DNA from 3 places in the Photorhabdus machadonis genome. Region 2 is predicted to be linked to each of the others. Evidence: riboswitches for the same ligand, from Rfam matches in the RefSeq annotation. Region 2 holds a riboswitch; each other region holds the start of a gene.
The links. Region 2 has a riboswitch for thiamine pyrophosphate ahead of thiC (phosphomethylpyrimidine synthase ThiC). Riboswitches for the same ligand answer to the same signal wherever they lie in the genome.
Positions count from the first base shown of each region.

Region 1: linked by a shared signal. The riboswitch ahead of thiD (bifunctional hydroxymethylpyrimidine kinase/phosphomethylpyrimidine kinase) and the one ahead of thiC (phosphomethylpyrimidine synthase ThiC) in region 2 are both predicted to bind thiamine pyrophosphate.
Region 3: linked by a shared signal. The riboswitch ahead of thiB (thiamine ABC transporter substrate binding subunit) and the one ahead of thiC (phosphomethylpyrimidine synthase ThiC) in region 2 are both predicted to bind thiamine pyrophosphate.

Region 1 covers NZ_CP199761.1:2,325,635-2,328,687, reverse strand. The annotation lists gene fbaB (class I fructose-bisphosphate aldolase) at 1-305, shown strand, start outside; gene thiD (bifunctional hydroxymethylpyrimidine kinase/phosphomethylpyrimidine kinase) at 426-1,226, opposite strand; TPP riboswitch at 1,268-1,360, opposite strand; gene cspE (transcription antiterminator/RNA stability regulator CspE) at 1,476-1,685, opposite strand; gene pagP (lipid IV(A) palmitoyltransferase PagP) at 2,275-2,898, shown strand; gene ACUN2T_RS11120 (amino acid permease) at 2,968-3,053, opposite strand, start outside.
Region 2 covers NZ_CP199761.1:506,019-509,071, reverse strand. The annotation lists gene nudC (NAD(+) diphosphatase) at 1-640, opposite strand, end outside; partial or broken gene ACUN2T_RS02485 (HAD family hydrolase) at 746-1,404, shown strand; TPP riboswitch at 1,460-1,585, shown strand; gene thiC (phosphomethylpyrimidine synthase ThiC) at 1,694-3,053, shown strand, end outside.
Region 3 covers NZ_CP199761.1:4,752,380-4,755,432, forward strand. The annotation lists gene ptsP (phosphoenolpyruvate--protein phosphotransferase) at 1-692, opposite strand, end outside; gene rppH (RNA pyrophosphohydrolase) at 702-1,232, opposite strand; TPP riboswitch at 1,346-1,451, shown strand; gene thiB (thiamine ABC transporter substrate binding subunit) at 1,523-2,536, shown strand; gene thiP (thiamine/thiamine pyrophosphate ABC transporter permease ThiP) at 2,512-3,053, shown strand, end outside.

The DNA.
Region 1 (3,053 bases), 1.8 Mb from region 2:
CGATTGGTTTTGGTCATACAGATAAACGCGTTTACTCCAATTTGACCACCGATCACCCAATCGATCTGGTTCGTTATCAGATAGCTAATTGCTACATGGGTCGTGCCGGCTTGATTAACTCAGGCGGCGCATCCGGTGATAATGATTTGAGTGATTCAATTCGTACCGCCGTCATTAATAAACGTGCAGGTGGTATGGGGTTGATCCTCGGTCGTAAGGCTTTCAAAAAATCCATGAAAGAGGGGGTTGAACTGATTAACGCGGTTCAAGATGTCTATCTGGATCAACAAGTGACTATCGCTTAACAAGGCTTGTCATCGGTGATGATGAATAAAATCGTGAAGACATTAGACATTCTGAGCCATATTGCTCTCATAGCACAGGCATCTTACCCTTCATGACTCATTATCACCGAATCACGCCCCTCACCACCACCGATGAAAATGATGTACAGGCCCAATTCCGGTTCCGACGTCCAGATAATCCGCCTGTTCTAATGCCGCCTGGAGGTAAGATTTGGCAACAGGAAGCGTTGTCTGCCAATTCGGATAACGTGGACGCAAAGCCGCTAATGCCGCAGAGAGAGTACATCCTGTACCATGAGTATGACGAGTCTTGATTCTGGGAGCAGTGAAACGCCATTCTCCATTCCCCGTAAATAGCCAATCAGGGCTTTCACAGTCGGTAAGATGTCCGCCTTTAAGTAAAACCGCTTCGCATCCCAGTGATAATAATTCACGTCCTTGTTTTTGCATGTCTGCTTCGGTTTCTGCTACAGAGCATCTCAATATGGTCGCCGCTTCCGGTAAATTCGGCGTCATCAACGAAACCTTCGGTAATAGCCGTTCAACAACCGCAGAAACCGCTTCCGGTGCCAGCAACAGAGCACCGCTTTTCGCAATCATCACCGTATCCAATACAACATAAGGTACTGAATAACGGCTTATGGCATCTGCAACTACTGCAACATTGGCCGCGTTAGATAACATGCCTATCTTGGCGCTATCGATTCTGATATCTGACAGCACAGAATCAAGCTGTGCTGCAACGAAAGCAGGATCTATGTCATAAACAGATTGTACGCCATGCGTATTTTGTGCAACGAGAGCTGTCATTACTGTTGCGCCATAAGCACCAAGCGCAGAGAAAGTTTTTAGATCAGCTTGAATACCAGCACCACCGCTAGGATCAGTCCCGGCAATTGTCAGTGAATTGATTCTTACCATAGGTACGCCTTCCCACCAGCAAAAGTAAAGCAGGTATCAGGAAAAAGACACCTTGACTTCCCTACGCTGGCATTATCCAGATCAGGTATTACGGGTTCATCTCAGCTCAGTGAAGAGCACCCCGAGTCAAAACAAAAACACCCTATTAGATAACCAACAGGGTGATATCGGTATGTCATTGTTGCCAATAAAAAACCAATTAAGACAACAAATTTACTTCGTCAATTCAAGATGATTGACAAAAAGAAGTTATGCTGCTGTGACGTTTGCCGCAGAAGGACCTTTCTGACCGTCCTGAATTTCAAACTCAACTTTTTGACCTTCTGCCAAAGTTTTAAACCCTTCGCTCTGAATAGCGCTAAAATGTACAAACACATCTTTGCTGCCATCAGCTGGAGTAATAAAACCAAAACCTTTAGATTCGTTGAACCACTTTACAGTACCAGTGATTTTTGCCATTTTAAGAATTTCCTTTGGATCACTTAATTCTAATTCGCCGTTCGGCGCAACATAAAAACCAGAGCGAGTTGCTGCTATTAACAGAACCGTACCTCGTTTACTCGAACGATTTATCACATATTCTTAATATGATGGCAAGCCATTTTTTATCAGCTATGGAGCTAACGCACATATTTAAAATTCTTAACAACAATTATTGTTTAACATAACCGCAAAAATTTGAAAATCCAAGGTTATCCTAATTAGCTTACAGTTTATCCACTCAACAAAATCCCAAATAATATAAATAATTTTAATTTATTTTGTCTGTCTTATTATTAGAGTCTTTATATCTATGGTCTGTCTACAAGCGAGAATCACCCCCTCTTTGAGTGAAAGAAAGAGTCAGCACATTTCCCAATATTCGTCAGTCTAGATATCAGTATTAAATATACTCATTTAATACATATAACATCTTAATATTAATTTCTCGTTTAAGTTTTATTTAAAATAGCAAGAGTAGAATTCTTGAATTTAGATGTTTGTCATATTTTTCGTGACGCAAAGGATCTTCCCAATTTATGTCGCCGGGAAATTGGAGCAATAAATAATGAAGTTTGATTTAACCGCAGCCTGTGCCTTACCAGTAACTTTTCTCGTCTCAGCTGGAACAGTGTTCGCAACAACGGCAAATACCACCAATCAATCATTAACAACCACGGAATCCCATACACAGACCAGTTATAGCAACAGTTCAGACAGTTTATGGGGAAAATTCAACAATAATGTCGCTCTCACTTGGGATACTCCCAGCAATGAACTTTATCTGCCGGTAATTACTTGGCATAACAGATTTACCTACGATGAAGAAAAAATTGACAAATATAATGAGCAGCCCTGGGGTTTCGGTTATGGTAAATACCGTTACGACGAAGACAATGACTGGCATTCTCTCTATGCTATGGCTTTTATGGATTCTCATAACCGTTTGGAACCCATCGTTGGTTATGGGTTTCAGAAAATGTGGATACCCGGTGATTTAGATGGCTTTCGAATGGGTATTGGTTTCACTTTAAGTGTCACAGCCCGCCATGATTATTACTATGTTCCTATCCCACTCCCACTACCGCTATTCTCCATAGAATACGATCGGTTATCGTTTCAGGGGACATACATTCCCGGCACATATAATAACGGTAACGTACTCTTCGCCTGGTTACGCTGGCAATGGTAACCAGATAAAAAATACCAGGCTGTGGGTGACATCAGCCTGGTATCCTTATCGAGATGAACCAGGTATACGTTATCCCTGGTTCATGGTTTCCATTTTATTATTGCGGGAATGGGATATGAGAAACCCAAGCCATAATATACCAATCCAAAATGGCA
Region 2 (3,053 bases):
GGATCTCACCGCTATCATAATCAGCCAGAAATGCCATCATCAGTGAATGCGGGAAAGGCCATGGTTGAGAAGCCACATAGCGTAAGTTGCGGATTTTAATATTACTCTCTTCCATGACTTCTCGGGATACAGCTTCTTCAAGTGTTTCACCTACTTCAACAAACCCAGCAAGCACTGTATATATGCCACCACGATGGCGCTGATGCTGAGCCAGTAAAATCTGATCATCACGACGAATACCGACAATAATACAAGGCGCAATCTGCGGATAATAACGCTCATGACAATGGTTACACAGACAAGCCCATTCACTGACACTGTGGTTCATTTCATTGCCACAATAACCACAATATTGATGGGAACGATAAAACTCTGCTAGCTGTACTCCCCGGCCAGCTAATTGAAACAATCCGTGATCATTTGAAGCAATTTGCCGTAGCGAAACCATATCGGAAGACATTTCTTGACGAATAAGCCAAACTTTCTCGCCCTGCCATTCACCGATAGGCAATGCTATTTTTCCTTGCAGTAACCATTGAGTCGCTATTCCAAAAGGTAATTCACCTTTTGGGAGCCAAATACGATTCTCATCGCTGACAATCCACCAGCCTCGTTCTATACCTGTTACTTGTTGCTGCATCATCATTATGGCATCTTATTTATTACAAATATCTGTATAAATCATACGCTTTTTAGTCAAAAAAAGAGTATTTTTGTTACTGTTTATCATAAGGAACACAATACCATGTCACAACTGCTTGCAGTATTTGATCTGGATGACACCTTAATCTCCGGTGATTCCAGCGCTATATGGACAGAGTTTCTATGGGAAAAAAGCATCATTACTGATCCAAGTTTTATTGAAGCAGATAAAAAAATGATGGCTGATTACAGCGCCGGTTCACTGGATATGAGTCATTATCTGGCATTTAGCCTGCAAACACTGCATCAAGTTTCACAAGAACAAGTTGATCTTTGGTTGAGTTTGTTAAAGAAAAAATCAGACCTCGATTTTATCCACAAGCCAAAGCGCTAGTTGCAGAGTATCAACAGCAACAAATTCCGGTCATTATTATCTCAGCCACTGTCTCTTTTATTGTGAAAAAGATTGCTACCGAATTAAATATTCACACTGCACTAGGCATTGATATGGTGATGGAAAATGGCTGTTATACCGGCCAAATAGACGGTATTGCGACTTTTCGTGAAGGTAAAGTCAAACGGATCAAACAGTGGCTGGAACAACAAAATAGTTATCCTGAAATTATCCGTTTTTACAGTGATTCAATTAATGATCTACCAATGTGTCAATTTGCCGATGAGGTAATTACTATCAATGCCGATACACGTTTAAAAGCCGAAGCACAACAACAAGGCTGGCAACAATTAACCTGGTCATTGTAAATATTTTCAATCAGTAAGAGTTGTAGTTTTCATAATCCCTTCTATACTACTGTTTACTTTCTTGTCGGAGTGCCTAGCGTAAGCTGTTTTATCGCAGCATACACAGGCTGAGACCGTTAATTCGGGATCCGCGGAACCTGATCGGGTTAAGACCCGCGAAGGGAACAAGAGTAATCAAGCGCTGTCGGATAACTCAGTTTTCTTACCAAGAGTCTATCCAGCCACCAATCATTACTCCCTGCGAGCTCCAGACAAGCAATTTTCCCAATAACACGGTTAGGAATTTGCTATGTCTAATAATATTGTTATCCCTGCAACCGATATTTCACCAAAACCCAGCCCAGCACGCCCACGTAAAGCTCAACGCGATGCCGCTCAGGAATTTATTAATTCTATTCAAGGCGTCGCGTTCCCTAATTCACGACGAATTTATCTCCAAGGTTCACGTGACGATATCCAAGTCCCAATGCGGGAAATTCAGTTATCACCTACTTTGATCGGTGGAACAAACGAAGAACCGCAATATGAGGAAAACGAAGCTATCCCTGTTTACGATACTTCCGGCGCTTATGGCGATCCTGATTCCATGCTGAATGTGCATGTTGGGTTAACTAAACTGCGCCAGCAATGGATCGACGAACGTCAAGATACAGAACCCGTTACTGCCCTCAGCTCTGATTTTACTCAGCAACGTCTGGCGGATGCTGGTCTCGATCATTTACGTTTTAATAACCGCCCTCATCCATTAAAAGCCGGTAAAGGCAAACGCGTGACTCAATTGCACTATGCCCGTAAAGGCATCATCACACCGGAAATGGAGTTTATCGCACTACGGGAAAATATGGGGCGTGAACGTATCCACGGCGATGTACTACGCCAACAACATGCCGGGCAAGGCTTCGGTGCTCAGTTGCCAGAAAATATCACACCAGAATTTGTCCGTCAGGAGGTCGCTGCTGGCCGGGCGATTATTCCTGCCAATATCAATCATCCTGAATCAGAACCCATGATTATTGGTCGTAATTTTCTGGTGAAGGTTAATGCTAATATCGGTAACTCTTCAGTCACCTCTTCTATTGAGGAAGAAGTAGAAAAGTTAATCTGGTCTACCCGTTGGGGAGCGGATACGGTAATGGATCTCTCCACTGGCCGTTATATCCACGAAACCCGCGAATGGATCTTGCGTAATAGCCCGATTCCTATCGGTACAGTCCCCATTTATCAGGCTCTGGAAAAAGTTAATGGCGTAGCGGAAAACCTCACCTGGGAAATGTTCCGTGATACCTTGCTGGAACAAGCTGAACAAGGGGTGGATTACTTCACCATTCATGCTGGTGTATTACTGCGCTATATACCGATGACAGCCAAACGCCTCACCGGAATTGTTTCCCGCGGGGGTTCAATCATGGCGAAATGGTGTCTATCTCATCATCAAGAAAGCTTCCTCTACCAACATTTCCGTGAAATTTGTGAACTCTGCGCTGCTTATGATGTTTCTCTATCACTGGGAGACGGTTTACGACCCGGCTCTATTCAAGATGCCAATGATGAAGCGCAGTTTGCAGAACTGCACACATTAGGTGAACTGACTAAAATTGCCTGGGAATATGATGTTCAGGTGATGATCGAAGGCCCCGGTCATATTCCTA
Region 3 (3,053 bases), 1.1 Mb from region 2:
GTAAAACGCTTACTGAGCCGCCGGCATTCCGCCATCGTATCTTCAAGTGCCTGAATCAGACGAGAACGTTCCGCTGCATGATCCAGGGTTGATGCTTCAAAAATTTGTTCAAGTGAGGGCTGGGAACAATCCTGCCAACCCTGAGCCATGACGATGCCACTGGAAATTGCCAACGCTTTAATTCGTGTCTGCCGGTAGTGACCAAACAAACCCTTAGTCTGAGCCTGAGCAAGGATCACGGCCAGTTGTGTCGCAAGCGTCACCATAAAGGACTCTTCGGTTTCATTAAACAAGCGTTGTTCCTGCTGCTGAACGACCAGAACACCTTGCAACTGACGACGATAAATGACCGGAACCCCTAAAAAAGCGCGGAAGTTATCTTCTTTAACCTGAGGCAGATATTTGAAACTAGGATGACTGCGGACATCCGCCAAATTAATCAGTTCAGATAATTGACCAACTTGTCCAACCACCCCCTCACCAAAAGCCAGGCTGATAATTCTTCCCCGGGGTTTCCTCAATCCTCGGGTTGCCATCAGGTAATAACACTGCCGTTGATGATCAGCAAGGTAGATAGAGCACACATCCGTGCTCATCGCCAGACAAGTTTCATTCACCAATAGCTCAAGCGCTTCGGTCAAATTGGTTGCCATCGCAACTTTTTCAACAATTTCCCGTAAGCGCATAAGCATGGAACTAACCTAACTTCTTTTGCGACGATAAGAATATGAAGAACGTAACAATGATACGTTTTCCTGCATTGGCATAACAACCGAAGCAAATTCTTTCATCACGCGCCGGTAAACATCACGTTTAAAAGAGACAACCTGCCGGACAGGATACCAATAGCTGACCCAGCGCCAACCATCAAACTCCGGGGTATTGCTATGCTGCACATTAATATCTTCTTCATTACAAAGCAGTTGTAATAAAAACCACCGCTGTTTTTGGCCAATACAGACAGGTCTTGTATCCCAACGCACCAAACGCTTGGGTAATTTGTAACGTAACCAATTACGGGTAGAGGCCAAAACGCGTACATCTTTCCGGCCTAAACCCACTTCTTCATACAGTTCCCGGTACATAGCCTGCTCTGGTGATTCCCCCGGATTAATCCCCCCCTGAGGGAATTGCCAAGAATGTTGCCCATAACGCCGGGCCCACAAAACCTGGCCTTGTCGATTACAAATTACAATTCCTACATTCGGGCGGTAGCCATCATCATCGATCACCAGACTACCTCAATAAACTAAATTTGAAAGATGACTGATTGTTTCACACTACCCTCAAGTGGTAAACCTCTATCATTGGACTTTGCAGTAGCTAGCTAAATCTCTACAATAGCGTCATCTCAACGGGGTGCTGGCTGTTTAAAACAGTCTTGCTGAGAGTAAACCCGCCGAACCTGAATCCGGCTAATACCGGCGTAGGGATTTGAGCTGCTAATTGTTTCACAGAAATTATCTTTACGTTTAGCGCGCCCTCAGATCCTTTGCCAATCCTCTTAATTAAGGAGAGCAAAGTGTTTAAGACGTTATTTTCCAAATTAACCATACTGACGGTACTGTCAGCCTTTACTTTGTTATTGAGTCAGGTTGTACAGGCAAAGCCGGTCTTAACTGTCTACACCTATGATTCTTTTGCCACCGATTGGGGACCAGGGCCCGCGATTAAAAAAGCGTTTGAAGCTGAATGTGACTGTGAGCTGAAATTGGTTGCTCTGGAAGATGGTGTATCCCTGCTCAACCGCCTCAGAATGGAAGGAAAGCGCACGGCTGCCGATATTATCCTTGGTCTGGATAACAACTTGATTCACGCGGCTCAACAAACAGGTCTGTTCACTGAAAGCCAAGTGGATACCAGCAAACTGAAACTGCCTGTGCAATGGAAGAACAGCGTATTTATTCCTTATGACTATGGCTACTTTGCCTTCATTTACAACAAAAATACGTTGCCAAATCCACCAAAGAGCATGGATGAACTGATCAACAGTCACAATAACTGGAAAGTGATCTATCAAGATCCCCGTACCAGCACACCGGGGCAAGGTTTGCTGTTGTGGATGCAGAAAATTTATGGTGATGATGCCCCACAAGCCTGGCAAAAACTGGCAAAGAAAACACTGACAGTCACCAAAGGCTGGAGTGAAGCTTATGGTCTGTTCTTAAAAGGTGAAGGCGATCTGGTCCTGAGTTATACCTCTTCACCGGGCTATCACATTTTGTCTGAGAAGAAAGACTATTATGCTGCGGCAACGTTTAGTGAAGGCCATTACCTGCAAATCGAAGTTGCCGCCCAACTGGCCTCCAGCAAGCAACCGGAACTTGCCCAGAAATTTATGCGGTTTATGTTAACTCCGGCTTTCCAACAGGAAATTCCAACCACTAACTGGATGTATCCGGTTATTGATATTCAACTACCCGAAGTTTATTCACAGCTTTCAATACCCGAGAAATCATTACAGTACAATGCGGAAGACGTCGCAAAACACCGTAACCAATGGATTCGTACATGGCAAAACGCTGTCAGCCACTGATAGCCGGATGGCTGCTGCCGGGGGCGATTGCCGCCGGCCTTTTGCTATTGGTCGCTTTACTGACATTCGGCACACTTTGGTTTAACGCACCTGAAAGCGGCGGGTACTTGCTGACAGAAGATCGCTATTTGTGGCACGTAGTACGTTTTACCTTCTGGCAGGCTTTCTTATCGGCAGTATTTTCTGTTACCCCTGCTATCTTTCTTTCCCGGGCACTCTACCGCCGCCATTTTCCCGGCCGAACTTTGTTTCTGCGCCTGTGTGCTATGACGCTGGTTTTGCCGGTACTGGTCGCTCTGTTCGGCATTCTGACTGTCTATGGCCGAGTCGGCTGGCTGGCACAGTTCTGTGAATGGATAGGAGTCAATTATCCTTTCACCCCTTACGGTTTACAGGGCATTTTACTGGCACATATCTTCTTTAATATGCCACTGGCAACACGGCTGTTACTGCAATCACTAGAAAATATTGCGGTGGAACAGCGGCAGTTAGCCGCTCAATTAGGCATGAATGAATG